DNA from 3 places in the Paracoccus sp. J56 genome. Region 1 is predicted to be linked to each of the others. Evidence: riboswitches for the same ligand, from Rfam matches in the RefSeq annotation. Region 1 holds a riboswitch; each other region holds the start of a gene.
The links. Region 1 has a riboswitch for cobalamin ahead of nrdH (glutaredoxin-like protein NrdH). Riboswitches for the same ligand answer to the same signal wherever they lie in the genome.

Region 1 (7,070 bases):
CATCAGTGCGACCCCGCCGCCGCGCTTGCTGAGCTGCAGCGCCGAATTGATCGAGCGGCCGATCGATTCCATGTTGTCCTCGACCCGCAGGAGGAAGCACGAGATCAGCTCGCCCCGCGATTTTTTTCCGGCGTTAAGGAATGTCGGCGTTGCAGGCTGGAACCGGCCTGAAAGGATTTCCTCCATAAAGCGCATCGCCAGCACCTCATCGCCGCGCGCCAGTGCCAGCGCGACCATGACCACCCGGTCCTCGTAACGTTCCAGATAGCGCTGGCCGTCGCGGGTCTTCAGCGTGTAGCTGGTGTAGTATTTGAAGGCGCCAAGAAAGGTCGGAAAGCGGAATTTGCGGCGGAACGCGGCTTCCCAGATCCGGTGCAGGAACTCGCGCGGATACTGGTCAAGGACCTCGGCCTCGTAATAGCCCTCATCGACCAGATAGCCCAGCTTTTCGTCCAGAGAGTGAAAGAAGACGGTGTTCTGATTGACGTGCTGCAGGAAATACTGCCGCGCGGCCTTGCGGTCTGCGTCAAAGCGGATCTTTCCCTCGTCGTCATAGAGGTTCAGCATCGCGTTCAGCGCGTGATAGTCCAGTTCGGCCTTTACGCCATTGTCAAGCATTCCGTCCCCCAGAATTTCTTTAACCCCGCCCGGACGCGGGAAATGTCGATTTCGGTGCCGGCCAGTTCGAAACGGTAAAGAACCGGCACCTTGCATTTGTCAGAGATCACCCGGCCAACCAGCGCATATGTCGCGCCGAAGTTGCGGTTGCCCGCAGCGATGACACCGCGCAACAGCGCCCGGCGGCCGGGATCGTTGAGAAAGCGGATGACCTGTTTGGGTACCGCGCCGCGCCCCTCGCCATCGGCATAGGTCGGGCAGATCAGCACATAGGGGCGGGCAGGGGCCGGTATCTCGTCCTTGGGCGAAATCGGAATGCGCCCGGCAATCAGCCCAAGCTGGTCCACGAAACGCGCCGTGTTCCCCGAGCCTGATGAGAAATAGATCAGCCCGCCCATCGTGCTGGTCAGGACAGGCGGCCGATCATGTCCGGGCGGAATCCGGCCCAATGCGCATCACCAGCAATGACCACCGGGGCCTGACGATAGCCAAGAGAGGTCACAAGCTCCATTGCCGCCTCGTCCTCGGTCAGGTCGACCAGCTGATAGGCCAGGCCACGCGCGTCAAGCGCCCGGGTGGTGGCGGTGCATTGAACGCAGGCGGGTTTGGAATAAACGGTGATGGTCATGCCTCGGCTCCTTCAGTGTTGTCGGCAACAAGGGGCCGGGCCGATGGCGATGCCATCCGGTCCTGATCCAGCCCCGTGCCCGCCGCACGGTTACGTCATCTCGTGTCATGGCAGGTCTTCTGACTTGCGGGTCCCGGCTTGGCTGACCTTCCCGAAGCCAGGGCCTCAGTGGTGTTCCAGCGTCGCTCGCCGCTTACAGCTGCGGGGGCAGTGCCGGATTTTCACCGGCTTCCCTCTTCTTCGTCCGGCCGGGGCCGGATTCACCATGACCCCATCAGTAAGCCATGAGAGTTTCGGGCCGTCAACTAGATATAGTGCAGGTTCCTAAGCTATCCACAGAGATGTAGTGTCCCTGTGGGTAATTGCCCGCATTCAGGATGTTAACGAAACCATTCTGTTCAAAAGCAAGAAACCGGGTTTTCCGGTGCCTGTCCTGGCCCATACCGACCCTGCAACAAGCATGGGAGAGGCAGAATGCTGCTCAAGGACAAGACTATTATTATCACCGGAGCCTCTAGTGGAATCGGCGCCGCCGCAGCGCAGATATTCGCGGCCGAGGGCGCGCGGCTGGTGATCTCGGCCCGGCGCGAAGACCGGCTTACCGATCTTGCTGCCCGAATCGATCAAGGTGCGGGTCGCATCGCGGTACTGGCGGGCGATGTTACGGCGCCGGGCCATGCCGAGGCGCTGGTCACGCTGGCGCAGGACCGGTTTGGCGGGCTTGATGGGGCTTTCAACAATGCCGGTCAGACCGGCTCGGGCGCCCGGGTGCATGAGATTGCTGATGCGGAATGGCAGCAACTGATTGCCACCAACCTGACTGCTGCATTTATGGCCGCGCGGGCGCAGGTCCCGGCGCTGCTGGCGCGGGGCGGGGGTGCGCTGGTGTTTACCGGCAGTTTCATCGGCCATACTGCGGTACTGCCGGGCATGGGCAGCTATGCTGCGGCCAAGGCCGGGTTGATCGGATTGGTGCAGGCGCTGGCGGTGGATTATGGCCCGCAACGCATCCGCGCCAATGCCCTGCTGCCCGGTGGCACGCTGACCGAGATGGCAGGAGATGCCGCGACCAACCCCGAAACCGGAGGTTTCATCTCGGGCCTGCATGCCCTGAAGCGTATGGCTGAGCCCGCAGAGATCGCACGGGCGGCGCTGTTTCTGCTGTCTGACCATGCAAGCTTTATCACCGGCTCTGCAATGCTGGCCGATGGTGGCAATTCAATCTGTAAGGTCTAGCCCTTGAGGCTGCGCCACAGGCTCAGCGCCAGATCGGACAGATCGCCTAGCCGGGCAAGCACATGCTCACGCTCAAGCGCCGGGGCGTTCTCGGCGCGGTCGAGCCGTCTTAGCAAGCGCATCACCCGGCGCCTGTGGATGCCGGTCCACAACTGAACAGGATCGGCGATCAACCCGGCAAAGGTGGTTATGACCGAGGCCAGCATGGCCAGACCGATTCCGGTCAGTACCAGCTTTGCCGTCGACAGCTCGGCCGGAAAGGCCCAGTACCACATGCGGCCGGCCCAGGTTCCCAGTGCGAAATCCCGCACTGCCTGTGCCTGCGCCTGGAGATGCGCGATCGGCCCGGCAAGCGAGATGACCCCCGGTGTCGGGCGATGAAAAAGCACCAGCCCCGCAACCAGAACGATGAGTGATGTTGATATCTCAGCGACGGCGTTGCGGGTCTCGGCATAATCGGCCACTGCGCGGGCGATGCTTTCGGGCGGGGCCTTGGGGGCCAGATCCTTATCTGCAAGGTCGTCGATGAAATACGCAAGATCGGCCCGGATCTGCCGGGCAACATCGGATTTCAGGAATATCTGCCGCCCGGCCAGCCAGTCTGCTGCCCGCAACAGCCTTAACCGCCGCAGGATTGGTGCACCCAGCCGCACCAGCAGGAACAGTGGCGATAGCATGACGTTCACCGGCGCGCGCAACAGGTCCAGTCCAAGCGCATGGCGATGCAGCGCCAAGGTGCCGCGCAAGCCGTAGCGGTCGCGGACAAAACGGCGAACCTCTGTTTCGCGCCGGGTCATCGGGCGGGTGTCGGCGGGCTGCAACATGGCCCATATCTAGGGGCGGGCGCTGCTGCGCTCAATCCTCATGTCAGCGCAACCAACCCCAGCCCGAGCGCCGAGATGAACAGCCAGGCCACTGCGCCCAGCAACAGGGGTCGTATGCCTTTGGCGCGCAGCTTGCGCAGATCAGTCTCCAGCCCCATCGCGGCAAGTGCCATGGTCAGCAGAAAGGCGGTCAGGCCTGCGACTTCGGCATGCAGCGCCTCGGGAAGGGGCAGGGCGCTGTTCAGCACCACCACAGCTATAAATCCTAATACGAACCACGGCGTCGGGGCTTTGCCCGTGCCCTTGGCTCCCCGCCGACGGGCAAGCGCACCCAGCGTCAGGATCAGGGGGGCGAGCATGATGACGCGGCTAAGCTTGGCGACTGTGGCGGCCTGCCCGGCCTCGGCCCCGTGCTGGAAACCTGCGCCGACGACTTGTGCTACCTCATGGATGGTCGCCCCGACCCAGATGCCGTACGAGGTCGGCCCCATCGCCATCATCCCGCCAAGGATCGGCATCGCCAGCATCGACAGCGAGCCAAAAACCGTCACGCAGGCGATGGCATAGGCGACGTCCTCGTCCGTCCCACGCGTCACCGTATTGGTGGCGATTACCGCAGATGCACCGCAGACCGAGGTGCCGGCGGCGATCAGTTCGGCCAGCCGTGCGTCGACCCCCAACATGCGGCCCACCCAGCGGGTAAACACGAAAGTCGCGGCCAGCGTCACGGCAATCACGGTAAGACCTGGCAGGCCGACAGCGCGCAGCTGCTCAAGCGTCAGTTGAAAGCCCAGCAGGACGATAGCCAGACGCAGGATACGGCGCAGCGAAAAACCGATCCCGGCGCGGGCAGCCTCGGGGGTGCCGGTCAGGTTCCCAATCGCCATTCCCAGCACCATCGCCACCACCAGAGGGCTAAGCGCCGCGATGCCCGACAGCTGCTGCACCGCTGTTGCGGCGACCGCGATCGCAAAGGTCAGTCCCAGCCCCGGCAAGACAGGGAATAGCCAGCCAGCAGCGGTGATCTGGTTTTGCGAACGCTGATCTGTCGAGGACATGTTCGTACCTTTCTATCTTCAAGGCGGAACATGGTCCCTGACTGCTGTTCAATCTATCGCATTATATTTGCCATATTGTTCGATAATTCTTATTAATCAAGCATGACCCTTGAGCAGCTTCGTATCTTTCTGGCCGTGGCCGAACGTCAGCATGTCACCCGTGCTGCCGAGGCGCTGAACTTGACGCAGTCAGCGGTCAGCGCCGCGATTTCGGCGCTTGAGGCGCGGCATGGTGTACGCTTTTTTGACCGGATCGGGCGGCGGATCGTGCTGACTGACACCGGCGCCGCCTTTATGACCGAGGCCCGCGCGGTGCTGGACCGCGCCGAGACCGCCGAGATGGTGCTGGAGGATCTGGCGCGTGAGCCGCGCGGCCGGTTGCGGGTGCACTCCAGCCAGACCGTGGCGAGCTATTGGCTGCCGCCGCGGCTGGTCGCGCTGCGCGAGATGCATCCGGGGATCGAGCTGCGCCTGACGGTCAGCAATACCACTCAGGTCGCTGATGCGGTGCAAGAGGGGGGCGCTGATCTGGGTCTGGTCGAAGGCGCGGTCAGTCACGGCGATCTGCATCGGCAGGTGGTGGCACGAGATCGGCTGGTCCTGATTATGGCCGCCACCCATCCCTGGGCCGGGCGCGAGACGGTGCCGGTGGCCGAGCTTACCACGCAAAGCTGGATTTTGCGCGAACCGGGATCAGGTACACGATCCGAGTTCGAGGTCTGGCTGACTGAGCAGGGCCTGTCTGTTGCGGCGCTGCCGGTGGCGCTGGAGTTACCCTCGAACGAGGCAGTGCTGAGCGCGGTTGCCTCCAGCCGATGCCTTGCGGCACTGTCTCAGCGGGCGGTGGCACGACCGGAGGCATCGGGCTGGATCATTACCCAGCCGCTGACGGGGGCCGAGAGGCCATTTGCGTTGTTAACCAATCCGCGGCGCTATCGCACCCGTGCAGTGCAGGCGTTGATTGATATTCTGACGGATGAGGGTTTCGTGACCGGGCTGCCCTGAGGCTGGCCTTTCCGACATAAAAGGGCCTGCGCCATCGGGAGGGAGGGCGCAGGCCGTCGTCTCGGCAGGGCTGACCGGGTCTTGTCACGCGGGCCCCGGTCAGCCCTGCGAGGGACCTCGTCAGCCGTGCTGCAGCTGGGTCATGGGTGCATCTTCGTCCAGCAGATCCGGCTCTGAGATATCTTCGCCATCCAGGATGCGGCGGGCGCGGTCGCGGTCGATATCGCCCACCCAGGATGCGACGACCACGGTGGCGACGCAGTTGCCCAGATAGTTCCCCAGCGCACGGGCGATGCCCATGAACCAGTCCACCGACAGCACCAGCACCAGACCGATGGCGGGGATCGCGGGGATCGCGGCCAGCGTTGCAGCCAGGATCACGATAGCCGAACCCGGCACCCCATGCGCCCCCTTGGAGGTGATCAGTGCCACGCCCAGAATAGCCAGCAGGTCCGTGGTGGACAGCGGCGTGTTGGTCGCCTGGGCGATAAAGACCGCTGCCAGCGTCAGGTAGATCGAGAAGGCGTCAAGGTTGAACGAGTAACCCGTCGGCACCACCAGACCCACGGTCGAGTCCTTGATGCCCAGCTTTTCCAGCTTGCGCATGGTCTGGGGCAGGACCGAGTCGCTTGATGCGGTGCCGGCAACGATGCTGACCTCGGTGCGCAGGTAGCGGATCAGCTTGATGATGCTGAACCCGGCCATGCGCATCACGAAACCCAGGACGACAAAGACAAAGATGGCGATGGTGACGTAGAACAGCCCGACCAGATAACCCAGCTGTGCCAGTGAACTGATGCCGTATTTGCCGACCGTAAAGGCGATGGCGCCAAAGACACCGATCGGGGCCAGACGGACGATAAAGCCCATGATCTTGAAGGTCACGTCGCCCGTCAGTTCGATCATGTGCAAAAGCGGCTTGCCACGTTCGCCAACCAGCGACAGCGCGCAGCCAAACAGCACTGCGACCAGCAGCACCTGCAGTACGTCGCCCTGAGCAAAGCCGCTGACCATCGTGGTCGGGATCAGCTTCATCAGGAATTCGACCGTGCCGCCGCTGCTGACTTCATTGGCGCGGTCGACATAGGACGACAGGGCCGAGGCGTCGAGCTGGGTCACATCTATGTTCATCCCGTGACCGGGACCAAAGAGGTAGGCAATCGCGATGCCAAGGGCGAGAGCGATCGTGGTGATGACCTCGAAATAGATGATGGCGCGAATGCCGACCTTGCCGACTTTTTTCAGGTCACCCGCGCTGGCGATGCCATGCACGACGACGCAAAAGACGATGACGGGGATCAGCATCTTGATAAGTTTGATGAACCCGTCCCCGAGCGGCTTCATCTTGGCTGCGAATTCAGGCGCGAAAAAGCCGGCGATGACCCCCAGCACCAGCGCCACGCAAACCTGTCCAAACAAGGACCTGGACCATTTTGGCATGTGTTTCCGTTCCCCCCTGTGACGGAAGAGGTGCGCCGCGGCCAGCACATGCCGGATGCGTCCTCACTCGCATCGGGCAACATGCAGGCCGAGACAGGCCCCCTATTTGATCAATAGTTGGCGAATGTCACATCCGTGTCTAATATTGATTTATTAGTGATCTATACGGTGACGCTATGAGAATGCGCCAACTCCGCTGCTTTGTCGTTCTGGCCGAAGAGCTGAACTTTACCCGGGCAGCCCGTAGGCTGAATATGTCGC
Region 2 (7,070 bases), on a different contig from region 1:
GCGCATGCGAGGATTCGTCTATTTCGACATCCATGACCGTGCCCGCCTGCCGGGTCGGTTCTACGGGGAAACCCTGTCCGTCACCGCCCGACTTTGACGGGCGCGGGCGCCTGCGCGCGCCCTGCCGCCTGCTGCGGCCCGAATTTCGCCTTTTCCCAGCTAGTCTTCCAGAAAAGAGACAGCCATGACCGGCAACACCAACGCGGGCGCGCCCCGCACCCTGTACGACAAAATCTTTGACGCCCATGTGGTCGAGCGTTCTGATGACGGGACCTGCATCCTCTATATTGACCGCCACCTCGTGCATGAGGTGACCTCGCCCCAGGCATTCGAGGGCCTGCGCATGGCCGGGCGCAAGGTGCGCCGCCCCGACCAGACCATCGCCGTGCCGGACCACAACGTCCCGACCACCGCCGACCGCGTGAACGGCATCGAAAACCCCGAGGGCCGTATCCAGGTCGCTGAACTGGACAAGAACGCCCGCGAATTCGGGCTGAACTACTACCCGATGAACGACATCCGTCAGGGCATCGTTCACATCGTCGGCCCCGAACAGGGCTGGACCCTGCCCGGCATGACCGTGGTTTGCGGCGACAGCCATACCGCGACCCATGGCGCTTTTGGTGCGCTTGCCCACGGCATCGGGACCTCTGAGGTCGAGCATGTTCTGGCCACCCAGACGCTGATCCAGAAAAAGTCCAGGAACATGAAGGTCGAGATCACCGGCAAGCTGCGCCCCGGTGTGACCGCCAAGGACATTACGCTGTCGATCATCGGCCACACCGGCACGGCTGGTGGCACCGGCTATGTCATCGAATATTGCGGCGAAGCGATCCGCGACCTGTCGATGGAAGGCCGGATGACCGTCTGCAACATGGCGATCGAAGGTGGCGCCCGCGCCGGCCTGATCGCCCCTGACGAAAAGACCTTTGAATACGTCAAGGGCCGCCCGCACGCGCCGAAAGGCGCCGCGTGGGAGGCCGCGCTGGCCTGGTGGAAAACCCTGTATTCCGACGAAGGCGCGCATTGGGATAAAGTCATCACCATCCGCGCCGAGGACATCGCCCCGGTCGTGACCTGGGGCACCTCGCCCGAGGACGTTCTGCCGATCTCCGCCAACGTCCCCGCGCCCGAGGATTTCGAAGGCGGCAAGGTCGAGGCCGTGCGCCGCAGCCTTGACTACATGGGTCTGAAACCGGGCACCCCGCTGAACGAAATCAAGATCGACGCGGTCTTTATCGGGTCCTGCACCAATGGCCGGATCGAGGATCTGCGCGCCGCGGCCTCGATCCTCAGGGGACAGAAACTGGCGCCGGGTGTGCGCGGCATGGTCGTGCCCGGCTCGGGTCTGGTGCGGATGCAGGCTGAGGAAGAGGGGCTGGACAAGATCTTTATCGACGCCGGCTTTGAATGGCGTCTGGCCGGCTGTTCGATGTGTCTGGGCATGAACCCCGACCAGCTTGCCCCCGGCGAACGCTGCGCCGCGACCTCGAACCGCAACTTTGAGGGCCGCATGGGCCGTGGTGGCCGCACCCACCTGATGTCGCCGGTCATGGCGGCAGCGGCGGGCATTCGCGGTCATCTGACCGATGTGCGCGAGTTTCTGACCGAGACGGTCTGATCGCTTGGGCGGGGTCCTTAGCGGCCCCGCCGCAACAGCATCAGCGCGTTAAGGGCAATCAGCACAAGCCCCGCGTTTTCGAGCCAGAAATTGAACTTGATGTCCGCAAAATCGGCACTGATCAGCCTGTCCACATGATGAAAGCCAGCCGCGCGCACCAGCACAAAACAGCACAGCACCGCCAGACCCAGCAGGGCCAGGCGGTTGTGGCTCATGTGTCCGCGCAAGGCTTTCGTCGCCCAGATCAGCGCCAGAACGGCCCCCAGAACCAGCCCGGCGATAAAGGCCAGCTGCACGATATAGCGGCTGTCATACCAGCCCTGCGCCCGCGCCACGCACCGCCCCGCAGCGGTCAGCGCAGTTTGCAGATCCAGCTGTTTGTTCAGGGCCAGAAAGGCCATCAACCCGGCAATGACCAGCCACAGTTTGCGTGCGGCACCCGCCGGACGACGGCGCAGTACCAGCACCGCCAGCCACAGGCAGACAAGATAGGACAGAACCGTCAGCCAACCGGTGAACCCGGGGTCCCCGATCTTTGGGGTCCAGTCGCGGGCGATGCAGGCACGCAGGTCGTGAAAGCTCGAAAATCCAAAAAACATCTGAAGGACCCGATTCGTCGTGGTGCTATGCGCCCAGCCGGCTTGGGTTAACGGGGACGCACTCCCCCAGTCAATTCGCGAGGATCAACACATGGACAAGTTCACCACCCTGACCGGCATCGCGGCCCCCATGCCGCTGGTCAATATCGACACCGACATGATCATCCCCAAACAGTTCCTCAAGACGATCCATCGTTCGGGTCTGGGCAAGAACCTGTTTGACGAGATGCGCTACAATCCCGACGGCACCGAGATCGCCGATTTCGTGCTGAACCAGCCCGCCTATCGCAGCGCGGAAATCATCGTCGCCGGGGATAACTTTGGCTGCGGCTCGTCGCGCGAGCATGCGCCCTGGGCACTCCTGGACTTTGGCATCCGCGCGGTCATCTCGACCAGCTTTGCCGACATCTTTTACAATAACTGCTTCAAGAACGGCATCCTGCCCATCGTCATGCCGCAAGAGGCGGTGGACGTGCTGATGGAGGACGCCCGCAAAGGCGCCAACGCCCGCATGACCATCGACCTTGAAAACCAGACCGTCACCACTTCGGACGGGCAAAGCTTTGGCTTCGACATCGACCCCTTCCGCAAACATTGCCTGCTGAACGGGCTGGACGATATCGGCCTGACCATGGAAAAGTCCACGTCGATCGACACGTTCGAGGCGCAGATGCAACAGAGCCGGCCTTGGGTCTGAATGCTTTCGCCGGGCTGGCGCTGATCCTCGCGCTGGCCCAGGGCACGCTGGCAGAGCCTTTGCGGATCGCCACCTATAGCCCCGGCCTGTCACGCGACGGGCCGGGGTTATTGCTGCGCGATCTGACCCGCAAGGACAGCCAGATTGACGCCGTAATCCGCGTCATCGCCGAGACACGGCCCGATATCCTTTTGCTGACCGATTTCGACTGGGACTACGACAGCAAGGCGTTGGATGCATTCGCCGCAAGGCTGGCCAAGGCGGGGCTGGATTATCCCCACCGTCTTGCAGCACGCCCAAATTCCGGCATGGCGACCGGGCTGGATCTGAACGCCGACGGACGGCTTGGCACAGCAGATGATGCGCAGGGGTTTGGCAATTTCACCGGTCAGGGCGGTATGGCGATCCTGTCACGCCACCCGATAGGCTCAGTCCGGGATTACAGTGGTTTCCTGTGGCGCGATCTGCCCGGCAACCTGATGCCGCCCCTGCCGCCCGAGGTCGAGGCGGCGCGGCGCCTGTCCTCGACCGCGCATTGGGATGCTGAAATCACCATTGCGGGTCAGCCGCTGCACCTGCTGGCTATGTCAGCAACCCCTCCGGTCTTTGACGGCCCCGAAGATTTGAACGGGCGGCGCAATCACGACGAACTGGCCTTCTGGGTGCATCATCTGCCCAAAGGTCCCTTCGTGCTTGCCGGAAATCTGAACCTTGATCCGATGGACGGCGACGGCCGACCCGAGGCTTTGGCCCGGATCATGGCCCATGTCACCGACCCCCTGCCCCGCAGCTCCGGAGGGACGGCGGCCAGGGGGGGCGTGAACGACAACCATAAGGGCGACCCCGCGCTGGATACCGGCGACTGGCGCGACGACCGTCCGCCGGGCAACCTGCGCGTCGATTACGTCCTGCCCGCCAAGGGGTTAGAGGTGCTGGGCTCTGGGGTCTTCTGGCCTGCCGAGGGGCCACTGGCCGAGGCCGCGCTGAAAGCCTCGGCGCATCGGCTGGTCTGGGTCGATGTGGATTGGCCACCCGCGCCCTGACCGGCCTGCAACGAGACGGCACCCGATTCCGCTTGCCGCCGGCGCGATCTCGCAGCTAACATGCCCGCGTATCGGTGCCCCTTGATCGGGGCCCAAAAGGGAATGCGGTGCGGCCCGGAACATCCGGTGCCAAATCCGCAGCCGCCCCCGCGACTGTGAGCGGAGAGCGGACGCCCATCACGCCACTGGCCCGTCATGGCCGGGAAGGCGGGCGTCAGCTGTGACCCGCAAGCCAGGAGACCTGCCGGTGCATGAAACCGTAACGTCGTCGGGTTGGACGACTACAGGAAAGGGTCAAGAATGACCGCAAAGACCATGACGACCAGCAGCGCCGCAGGCGCGCGCTCGGTCCTGCTTCCCGCCATTGCAGCGTTTGCCATCGGCTTTGGGCTGATCTTTGTGTCGGGGCTGGTGCAGGCCGAAACCCTGCATGATGCCGCGCATGACACGCGTCACGCCGTCGGCTTCCCCTGCCACTGAGATGTTTTCGCGCATAGTGACCAGCGGATTGATCGCTGGCGCTGCAGCAGGGCTGATTGCCGCCCTGTTGCAGCTTTGGTTCGTGCAGCCGGTGCTGCTGCATGCCGAACTGTATGAATCGGGCCAACTGACCCATTTCGGGGCCGAGACCGTCAGCGCCCATCAGGACCTCGGTCCGTTTGAATGGAGCCGCAACATGCTGTCGGTTCTGTTCACCATGATGGTCTATGCAGGCTACGGGCTGATGCTGGTGGCACTGATGGCGGTGACCGAGGTGCAGGGAAATACGGTATCAGCCCGGCAGGGGCTGCTGTGGGGGCTTGCAGGTTTTGTCACCATGCAGCTTGCCCCGGCCTTTGGCCTTGCACCCGAGGTGCCGGGCGTTGCCGCCGCTGATGTGCAGCTTCGCGCGATCTGGTGGCTTGGCACGGCGGTTGCGACCGGGCTTGCCCTGTGGCTGATCGTCTTTGGCAAAGGCTGGGCGGCATGGGGCGCGGCAATCATCCTGATCATCGCGCCGCATCTGATCGGAGCACCGCAGCCCGACAGTTACGCCGGCCCCGTCCCGCCCGAACTGGCAGCCGAATTCGCCGGCCGCTCGCTAGGCGTAGGCGCCATGGCATGGACCCTGCTTGGGCTGCTTTCGGGCTGGCTCTGGCAGCGCGAGGCGCAGGGCGCCCCAGTGCCGCAGGCGGCCTGATCGGGAATGAAGCATTCGCAGCCGGGCGGCCATCGTCCGGCTGTTCCTATGAACAAGGATAGTGACATGGATCGCTCGATCCCGATGCTGCTGATCGGTCTGATCTTCGGCGGCGGCATGGGCTTTGTCATCGCCGCCGCGAATGGTGTCACGCTGGACGGCCACGACCACGGTGCCAATGGCCATGGCGCACAGACCGGGACGCATCACCACGGCACGGCCATCGACCTGCCCGCTGGCAGCGCAACTGCCTCGGCGCGGCTTGAACCCGACAGCGTCACCGGCTGGAACCTGTTCGTGCAGGCGCAGGGCTTTTGCTTTGCGCCCGAACACGCAGGTCTGGCCCACCGCGCGGGTGAAGGTCACGCCCATCTTTACCTGAACGGCACCAAGATCGCCCGTCTTTATGGCCCCGCCCATCACCTTGGGTCGCTGGCGCCCGGCGATCAGCTGCGGGTCGAACTGAATGCCAACGATCACAGCCCCCTGACCGTCGGCGGCCAGCCGCTTGCTATCGAACTGACAGTCCCCGAACGCCCGGTCGCCATCCGCGCCGGGGCCGAGGGCCTGCCCGACAACGCAATCTGCGCTACACCGTGATGGAGTTCGGCCCCGAAGATCGCGCCACGCTGGACCGCATCCTACGCTGGCGCCGCGATATACGCCATTTCCGCCCCGATCCTGTGCCCGAACCCCTGCTGGATGAGCTGCGTGCCGCGATGGAGCTTGCGCCATCCGTCGGCAACTCTCGTCCCTGGCGGGTGGTTCGCGTCGAAACCCCGGCTCTGCGCGACCGGATCCGGGCCGAGTTCCAACGCTGCAATACCGAGGCCGCCAGCCACTATCGGGGCCAGCAGCGACAGGAATATGATGCATTGAAACTGGCAGGTCTTGATCGCGCACCGGTGTGGCTGGCCGTCTTTACCCGTCTCGACCCCTCTGAGGGGCACGGCCTTGGCCGGGCAACCATGCCGCAAACGCTGCAACAATCGACCGCCATGGCAATCATGGCGCTATGGCTGGCGGCACGGGCGCGCAATCTGGGGATGGGGATGGTCTCGATCATCGACCCCCAGCGGATCACCGCGCTTTTGCAGGTGTCGCCTGAATGGGAGTTCTCGGCCCTTCTCTGCCTCGGCTGGCCTGAGTTTGAGGATGACACGCCATTGCTGCATCGCAGGGGCTGGCAGGAAAATACCGCCCCCGAATGGCAGCGGCGCTAGGGCCTTACATCTTCAGCCCCGGCAGACGGCTGGCCTGCAGCACCCAATCGGCGAATTGCTTTTCGTCGAACGGGCCTTCGGGAATATGGACATAGCGCACGTCGGGCTGTTTCGAGGCGACAGGCGGCAGCGGATCCAGCTCTGCGCCGCGAAAAAAGCCGACTTTGATATATTTAGTCATGCAGTGAAAGCTGAGGAACCAGACCCCTTCCTCGACCCCGTAAAAAGGCGAATTCCACTTTACCGCCTTTTTCACACCCGGCACGGTGCGGGTGACGATCTGATCCAGCTTTTCGCCAACCTGATGCTTCCATCCCGGCAGCGCGTCGATATAGGCGCGAACGGGGGCTTCGCCATATCCCTTTGGGATCTGCGGATTGCCGCCCGAAAGCAGTTTTGGCTTGTCCTGCGGTTCGGTCATCGTCCTAGAACTCTACCCCCGGCTGGGCCTTGATACCGTCGCGGAACGGATGCTTGACCTGTTCCATCTCTGTTACAAGATCGGCAAGCTCGATCAGTTCCGGCCTGGCGTTGCGCCCGGTCAGCACGACATGGGTCATCGGCTGCTTTTCGCTGCGCAGAAAGACCAGCACCTCGTCCAGATCCAGATAATCATAGCGCAGGGCGATGTTGATCTCATCAAGCAGTACCATACGGATGCGGGGATCGCGGATCAGCTCTTTGGCCTTTTCCCAGCCGGCGCGGGC
Region 3 (7,070 bases), on a different contig from region 1:
ATTTTGTCGCGCAAGCGGTGGTTTCGGGGCTGATGCAGGCGCAGATGGAAACGGGGATACCGACATTCTCGGTCAGCCTGACCCCGCATAACTTTCAGCCAAGCGCCGAGCATCACGGCTTTTTCCATGCTCATTTCGTGAAAAAGGGCGCCGAGGCGGCTCAGGCCGTCCGCCAGATCGCTGATCTGAAAATCTGATCCTGAAAACCTGATCCCCGCCGCCCGGGTTGCCCGGCGGCGGGGATCAGGTCCCCTGCCGTGCCCGCGGGGCCAGCCGGTCGCGGACCAGCGCCAGCGCCTGGGCGTTCAGCGCGCTGGCCCGTGCCTCACTCTCTGCCTCGGTATAGACACGCAGTTCGGGTGCATTGCCCGAGGGCCGCAGGTGGATGATCGCGCCGCCCTCGAAATGCATACGCAGCCCGTCGGTCTGGTCGATACGGGACAGGGCCCCACCAGCAAGGCCCGCGAATTCTGCGTCGATCCGGGCGCGCTGTTCGGTCTCGGATCCCAAGGTCAGCCAGGCAAGGATCGCCTGAGAGTCGCTGGTCGGAAAGTCCTTCAGCCGGTCGCTGAAGGTCACACGTGGGGGCAGATCGGCGCAAAGCTCGGCCAGACTGCGCTGCTTTGCAGCGGCCAGGACGCTGACGACGGGCAGGACTGCATCGCGCGTCGGCAGGGCCGGGATTTCTTGTCCGTCACGGGCGATATCACTACCAAGCAGAAAGCCGCCGTTCGCCTCATAACCGCAGACGATGCCTGCGCCGTCCTGTCCGGCCTCATCCATCGCGGCGATGACATAGGGCGATCCGATGCGGGTGCGGATGGTGCGGGCGAAAGCGCCGCTCAGCTCCAGCGCAGTATTGCTGCTGACCGGGGTGACCACGCAATCCGCGCCAAGCGCCCGGGCGCAAAGCAGCCCAAGGATATCGCCGCGCAACCATTCCCCACGATGATCGGCAAGCAAAGGCCGGTCGGAATCGCCATCCGTCGAGATGATGGCGTCAAGTTGATGCTCGGAGGCCCATTCGCGGGCAAGTGCGATATCCTCGGGACGCAGCGCCTCGGTGTCAACGGGGATGAAACTGTCCGATCGGCCCAAAGGCACGACCTCGGCCCCAAGAGCGGCAAGGATCCGGGCGATAATATCGCGCCCCACGGCCGAGTGCTGGTATAGCCCAAGCCTCAGCCCCGCCAGTGCCTCGGGTCCAAAGAAGTCGACATAGCGGCGGACATAGCCCTGTGTGATATCGACAGGCTCGCCCAAGGGGGGCGGGTTGATCAGCGCGCCGTCCGCATCAAAGCGCGCGCGGTCCAGCGTCAGCACCTGACGGGTCATTCCGGCCTCGTCAGGTTTCAGAATCTCGCCTTTCGCGCGGTGGAACTTGATGCCATTGCGGTCGTCGGGGATATGGCTGCCCGTGACCATCAGCGAGGGGATGGCGCGGGCAAAGGCGTAATCGGCCAGCGCGGGGGTCGGGACATGACCACAAAAGACCGGCTCGCCGCCTTCGTCGCGGATGGCCGCGGCACAGGCGCGCAGGATGTGCGGGGTCGAGGGGCGCAGATCGCCCGCCAATGCGACCTTGGTGCCGGGCCGGAACTCGCCGACATCACGCAGGTGACGCAAAAAGCCCTGCGTATAGCCATAGGCGACGCGGTCGGTCAGGGCGCTGACCAGTCCGCGCGCTCCGCTTGTGCCGAAACCCACGCCGCTTTCCGCCATCAGGTCGCTGGTGGTAAAGGGTTTTTCAGTCATGGTCGAACCTCGATGCAGGACGGTCAGTCCAGCGATTCGACAAGCGCGCCGGGCCGGACAGTGGCGAAACCGACGGCGCTGTCGGCTATGTCATAGGGCGTGAACAGATGCCCGGGCATGGACCAGTGCGCCGCAGGTATAAACGACATTGGGCACATGACTTCGCGCCCGGCATCCGAAGGCGAAAGCAGCGGCACCCGTGACCGACCCAATACGCGGGTGGGATCGGCCTTGTCCAGCAGCATCGCCCCGATGCAATATTTACGCATGGCGCCGACGCCATGGGTCAGGATCAGCCAACCCTCGTCCAGTTCGACCGGAGCCCTGCAATTGCCGATCTGCACCAGTTCCCATGGGTGCAGGGGGGCTGCGATCCTTTCGCCTTCGTGCCTGTGAAACAGGTCGTCCGAGCGGATCGGGAACAGGTTTTCATTGTCCTGTCGCGCGATCATGGCGAACTGCCCGTCCAGCCGGCGGGGAACTGCGCCGTCCCCTTGTTGCCGCTGGCCGGACCGGTCAGAGGCCGCAGCCGGAACCGGCGGAAATCATGGGCCATAAGCAGCTCTGAAGTGATGGCTGTGCCGCTATAGGCGTAAGGCGCCGGGGCGGGGTATCGGCGACATACCACCATCCGTGCTTTCGCCCCGCGCCCCGCTGTGGGTGCACCTGAATGGGAAGCGGCTCATTGGTTTGCAGTAATTTGACGACCAGCCCCGTCTTGGCTGCGTCAAAGATCATCTCGCCCAGCGGCTGGGCGTCCGAAGGGGCCGGAATACCGTCATCGCGGCCCCAGGGCTTTGCCCAATATTGCGGCGTCAGCCGCTTTGCACGATGGGAAAGGGTTGAGGATGGAGGGTGAAATTCGGTCCTTGTCTTGTGCGTCTCGATCAGCATCGGCCCGGTCTCCCAAACAGATGATGGTGGATGACGAACATGAAGAGATTGGAATCGCAGGATAATCCTGCCATCCGGGCCTAAGATGGTGGCCGGTCAGCCTTTTTCAGGAGGGGGAGGGGGTGCCCCTGGCGTGCGGCGCGCGCCAGTATCTCGTCAAACCGCGCGCGTGACTTTGGCGGCAGATCGTCGGGCAGGGCGGGGGCATGGGCCTCGCCCACCTCGATCAGCATCACCATGCCCATGGCAAAATGCGGGCTGCACTTGATGCCATAGCTGCCGGGGATGGTCAGGGTGACGCTGAAATCCTCATTGATCCGGGATTTGAAAGGCTTGGCCCCTTCGGGGATCATCCCGTCGATGGACGCGGCATTATGGCCAGGCTGGGTCGGGACAAAGCGTACCGTGTCGCCCGGCGCAATCCGCAGAAACGATGGCTCATAGACCATCACGCCCCGGTCCGAACGGTTGAACATCCGCACCTCATGGGTTTCGGCAAGGACGGGTGTGCCCAGCAGCATGAAGGCAAGAAGGGCGGATTTCATCAGTCACTCCTCAAGACAGCGGAAACGGAAAAGGACGGTGTCGTCGACAGGATCGGTCAAAGCTGTCGCGCCAACGCGAAAGGTTTTGGCCAGCTGTTCGGGGGTCAGGACTTTGGCGGGCGGACCGCAGGCGATCAGCCGGCCCTGGGCCATGACGCCGATACGGTCACAGCCCAATGCCTGATTAAGGTCATGCAGCGCCAGAACCACGGTTACTGGCAGGCGGTGGACCAGCCGCAGCAGTGCAAGCTGGTGATGGATGTCCAGATGGTTTGTCGGTTCGTCCAGCAGCAGCAGGCGTGGGCGCTGGGCCAGAGCGCGGGCGATATGGACACGCTGGCGCTCTCCGCCTGAAAGGGTTTGCCATTGCGCCCCGGCCATATGCTCCATTCCAACCGCACATAGCGCATGCTCAACGATGGCCGCATCGCCCGCGCCAAAGGGGGACAGTGCTGACAGCCATGGTGTTCGACCCAGCCCGACCGCGTCGCGGACGGTAAGTGCCTCGGTCGTTTCGGCCTGTTGCTCGACAAAGGCGATCCGGCGCGCGACCTCGCGCCGGGACAGGCTGGCAAGCGGGGTCTCACCCAGCCACACCCTTCCGGCTGAGGGGGGCAACAGCCCGGCAATCAGCCGCAGCAGCGTGGATTTGCCCGAGCCGTTCGGCCCGATCAGGCCAAAGGTCTCGCCCGGCGCGATTTCCAGCGTCACACCCTCGACAATGGGACGGACACCGGCCCTCCAGCCCAGATTGGCGGTCCTCAGTCTCATGTCCGGCCCCGGCTGCGGATCAGGATCAGGGCAAAGCCCGGTGCACCGACCAGCGCAGTTACCACGCCGATGGCTACCACCTGACCGGGGATCAGTATGCGCGACACAATGTCGGCCGCGATCAGAAAGACCGCGCCTGCAAGCGCCGACCATGGCACCAGCCGGCCATGCCGGGGGCCGACGGCAAAGCGCATGGCATGGGGCACGACCAGCCCGACGAAACCGATCGAGCCGACAAGGCTGACCATGGTCGCGGTCATCAGCGTGGTCGTGCCGATCAGCACCCCCTGCACCCGGCGCAGGGAAATGCCCAGTGCCGCTGCCGATTGCGCACCAAAGGAAAAGGCATCCAGCGCCCTTACATGCCAAAGGCAGGCCAGAAAGCCGATCAGGGCTGCCGGAGCCGCCAGCGACACATCCGGCCAGCGCACGCCCGACAGATTGCCGAGCAGCCAGAACATGATGCCCCTTGCCTGTTCGGCATTGGCCGACCTGGCGATGAAAAAGCTGGTCAGCGCGTTGAACAGCTGCGAACCCGCGATCCCCGCCAATACCAGCTGGGCGGGGCCGCCTCCGGCAGCTCGCGCCAGCGCCGCGACCAGGCCAAAGGCCAACAGCGCCCCGGCAAAGGCGCCCGATGACAGGCCCAGCGCGCCGCCGCCAAGGCCAAGGATCGTCACCGCGACCGCGCCGGTCGACGCCCCTGCTGATACCCCCAGCAGATAGGGGTCAGCCAGCGCGTTGCGGATCAGCGCCTGCAAAACCACCCCGGACAGCGCCAGTCCCGCGCCGCAGGCAGCCGCGACCAAAGTGCGCGGCATGCGATAATTCCAGATGATCGCCGCATTGATCGAGTCCACCGGATATCCGGCACCAAACAGCTTGTTGGCCAGCACCGCCAGCACGGTATCAGGGGGCAGGGGCATTTCGCCTATGATAACCCCGGCAAGGATCGCCACCGTCAAAAGGCTGCCTGCCAAGATCCATCGCCACCCGGGCGCGCGCGGGCGATAGCTGCGGACCGTCGCGACCGTCATTCGAGGTTAAAGGCCGGCAGCGCCCCGGCCAGTGTTTCAAGCGCCGAGACATTGCGGATCGAGGGGTCCATCGAATGGGCGTCAAGCACCACGATCCGGTCATTGCGAACCGCTTCCATCTGGCTGGTTACCGGGTCGGACTTCAGGAACTCGAGCTTCCGTTCGTAATCGTCAGCCTCGAACCGGCGACGGTCCATCCGGGCGATGACGATGACCGAAGGATTGGCGCGGGCGATGGTCTCCCAGCTGACGGTCGGCCATTCCTCATCGCTTTCGATGACGTTCTTCAGCCCCAGTTTTTCCATCATATAGGCGGGTGGTCCCTTGCGGCCCGCGACATAGGGATCAACGTCCATCTCGGCCGACGAGAACCAGAACACGGCCGAGGCATCTTTCAGGTTCAGCGACCGGGCGTTTTCAACTGCCGCCGCCTCGCGCGCCTTCAGATCGGCGACCAGTGCCTCACCCCGTTCCGGCACGTCAAAAATCTGTGCCAGTTCAAGAACGCCGGCATGAACGGATTCCATCTGGAACATGGCATTGCGGGTCCCGTCCGAGCCGCTGCTGTTGTCTTTGTTCCAGCAGTCCGCGGGCAGCACATAGGTCGGGATGCCGACATCGGCAAATTGCTCACGCGTGGCGACGATTCCTTGAGGACCGATGTGCCATTCGTATTGCACAGTGACCAGGCCGGGCTTTTTCGCCACCACCGATTCAAAGCTCGGGTCGTTGTCGGCCAGCCGCTCGATCGAGGCATTCACCTTGCGGTATTCGGGCAGGACCTCGCTGAACCAGACGGCAGTGCCCTGGACCTTGTCGGCCAGCCCCAGCGAATAAAGGATCTCGGTCGCGGCCTGTCCGACACTGACCACGCTGTCAGGTGCATGGCTGATGGTCAGATCGACGCCGCAGTTTTGCAGCCTCAGCGGATATTGGGTCTGTGCGCCTGCGGGCAGGGTGGCAAGGATCATGGTGGCCGCGCCAAGCAGCGCGGCAGTCAGTGTGCGGGCAAACATGAATTGTCTCCGGTTGTGAGGGCAGCCAGGGACGGGAGGAGAGGAGCGGCCCAAAAACTGACAAGCGCCCTTGCCTTGCGGCAGGGCCTGATGCTGGCTGGGACGGGCGCGGCAAGGCACCCTTTGGGCAAATTCATCGAACACCTCCCCGGACACCCCGCCCGGGCTGCGTTGAAACGGGTGTCGGCAGGTCTCCTGACTGGCGGGTCGCGGGGCTTTCCACGGCCTTCCCGTGGCGCATGGCCACAGTGGCATTTTCGTGGATGTCCTCGCCGCCTACAGTTGCGGGGGCAGTTCCGGTTCACCGGACAGGTCCGGTGGCGGATTCCCTTTCAATTCCATATGGAAACCGACACCGGGCAACTACCCGCCAAATTGCGGATGAACAAGGTAAATCTGGCTTCCATGGCAGGGACCGCCCCCACAGGCCGGGAAGGGCCAAGGAAAACCGCGTCAGGATGGGGGAGTGGTGTATCCTGTCGTGGCCTTTCCGGCCCTCGCATGATGCGCGTCACATGGAGCCCGGCCGGCGCATCTGAAATTGTCAGGTCATGAAAGCGGATCAGCTGTTATATCAGTGGGTTACGCCACTGCCGCCGACCACGGCAATGTTATATGGCCTGCCTTCGACCGGTACGGTGCCGACCTCGCTGAAATCCTTGGTCGAGATGCGCCGGATCAGCCCGGCATTCGGGTCGCTCAGCACGATCTCGTCCCCGGCGACGGCAATGCGCGGGCGCGGATCGTTCCAGTGGCCGTCCATCGAATATGGCGCGGTGACCTTGGTGCTGTCGCTGAGAGCGGCGTCAAGCAGGTTCACACGGTGCAGGCTGCCATCTTCGGTCAGGACATAGCCTGTCGCGGGGCTGGCTGGGTCTAGCGCGAAATCCACCCGGCGGAACGGCAGGTCGATATAGCGATAATGCGGGGCCTCTTCGGGGTCGATGACAACCAGGCCCTTGGGTCCGAAATTGCCCAGAAAGATCTGCATCCCGGATGAGCCAAGCAGGGTCCCGGTGGTTACATCTTTGGGCAGATCCTCGGGATAGGGC

Region 2: another riboswitch for cobalamin. It lies ahead of M511_RS03695 (CbtB domain-containing protein); the one in region 1 lies ahead of nrdH (glutaredoxin-like protein NrdH).
Region 3: another riboswitch for cobalamin. It lies ahead of M511_RS05680 (ABC transporter substrate-binding protein); the one in region 1 lies ahead of nrdH (glutaredoxin-like protein NrdH).

What each region holds. Positions count from the first base shown of each region.
Region 1 covers NZ_JAFL01000019.1:46,022-53,091, forward strand. The annotation lists gene nrdE (class 1b ribonucleoside-diphosphate reductase subunit alpha) at 1-618, opposite strand, end outside; gene nrdI (class Ib ribonucleoside-diphosphate reductase assembly flavoprotein NrdI) at 600-1,016, opposite strand; gene nrdH (glutaredoxin-like protein NrdH) at 1,025-1,246, opposite strand; cobalamin riboswitch at 1,339-1,529, opposite strand; gene M511_RS13995 (SDR family oxidoreductase) at 1,721-2,482, shown strand; gene M511_RS14000 (DUF6635 family protein) at 2,479-3,306, opposite strand; gene M511_RS14005 (YeiH family protein) at 3,345-4,364, opposite strand; gene M511_RS14010 (LysR family transcriptional regulator) at 4,467-5,369, shown strand; gene M511_RS14015 (C4-dicarboxylate transporter DctA) at 5,490-6,809, opposite strand; gene M511_RS14020 (LysR substrate-binding domain-containing protein) at 6,992-7,070, shown strand, end outside.
Region 2 covers NZ_JAFL01000003.1:190,147-197,216, forward strand. The annotation lists gene leuC (3-isopropylmalate dehydratase large subunit) at 185-1,621, shown strand; gene M511_RS03680 (hypothetical protein) at 1,639-2,220, opposite strand; gene leuD (3-isopropylmalate dehydratase small subunit) at 2,312-2,917, shown strand; gene M511_RS03690 (endonuclease/exonuclease/phosphatase family protein) at 2,908-3,960, shown strand; cobalamin riboswitch at 4,016-4,223, shown strand; gene M511_RS03695 (CbtB domain-containing protein) at 4,261-4,440, shown strand; gene M511_RS03700 (CbtA family protein) at 4,442-5,140, shown strand; gene M511_RS03705 (hypothetical protein) at 5,207-5,740, shown strand; gene bluB (5,6-dimethylbenzimidazole synthase) at 5,740-6,363, shown strand; gene M511_RS03715 (DUF1801 domain-containing protein) at 6,368-6,784, opposite strand; gene cobO (cob(I)yrinic acid a,c-diamide adenosyltransferase) at 6,789-7,070, opposite strand, start outside.
Region 3 covers NZ_JAFL01000005.1:166,411-173,480, forward strand. The annotation lists gene M511_RS05645 (6,7-dimethyl-8-ribityllumazine synthase) at 1-197, shown strand, start outside; gene M511_RS05650 (phosphomannomutase) at 244-1,755, opposite strand; partial or broken gene M511_RS05655 (hypothetical protein) at 1,779-2,231, opposite strand; gene M511_RS05660 (cupin domain-containing protein) at 2,272-2,649, opposite strand; gene M511_RS05665 (pseudoazurin) at 2,730-3,194, opposite strand; gene M511_RS05670 (ABC transporter ATP-binding protein) at 3,198-3,965, opposite strand; gene M511_RS05675 (FecCD family ABC transporter permease) at 3,962-5,002, opposite strand; gene M511_RS05680 (ABC transporter substrate-binding protein) at 4,999-6,018, opposite strand; cobalamin riboswitch at 6,187-6,387, opposite strand; gene M511_RS05685 (metallochaperone AztD) at 6,593-7,070, opposite strand, start outside.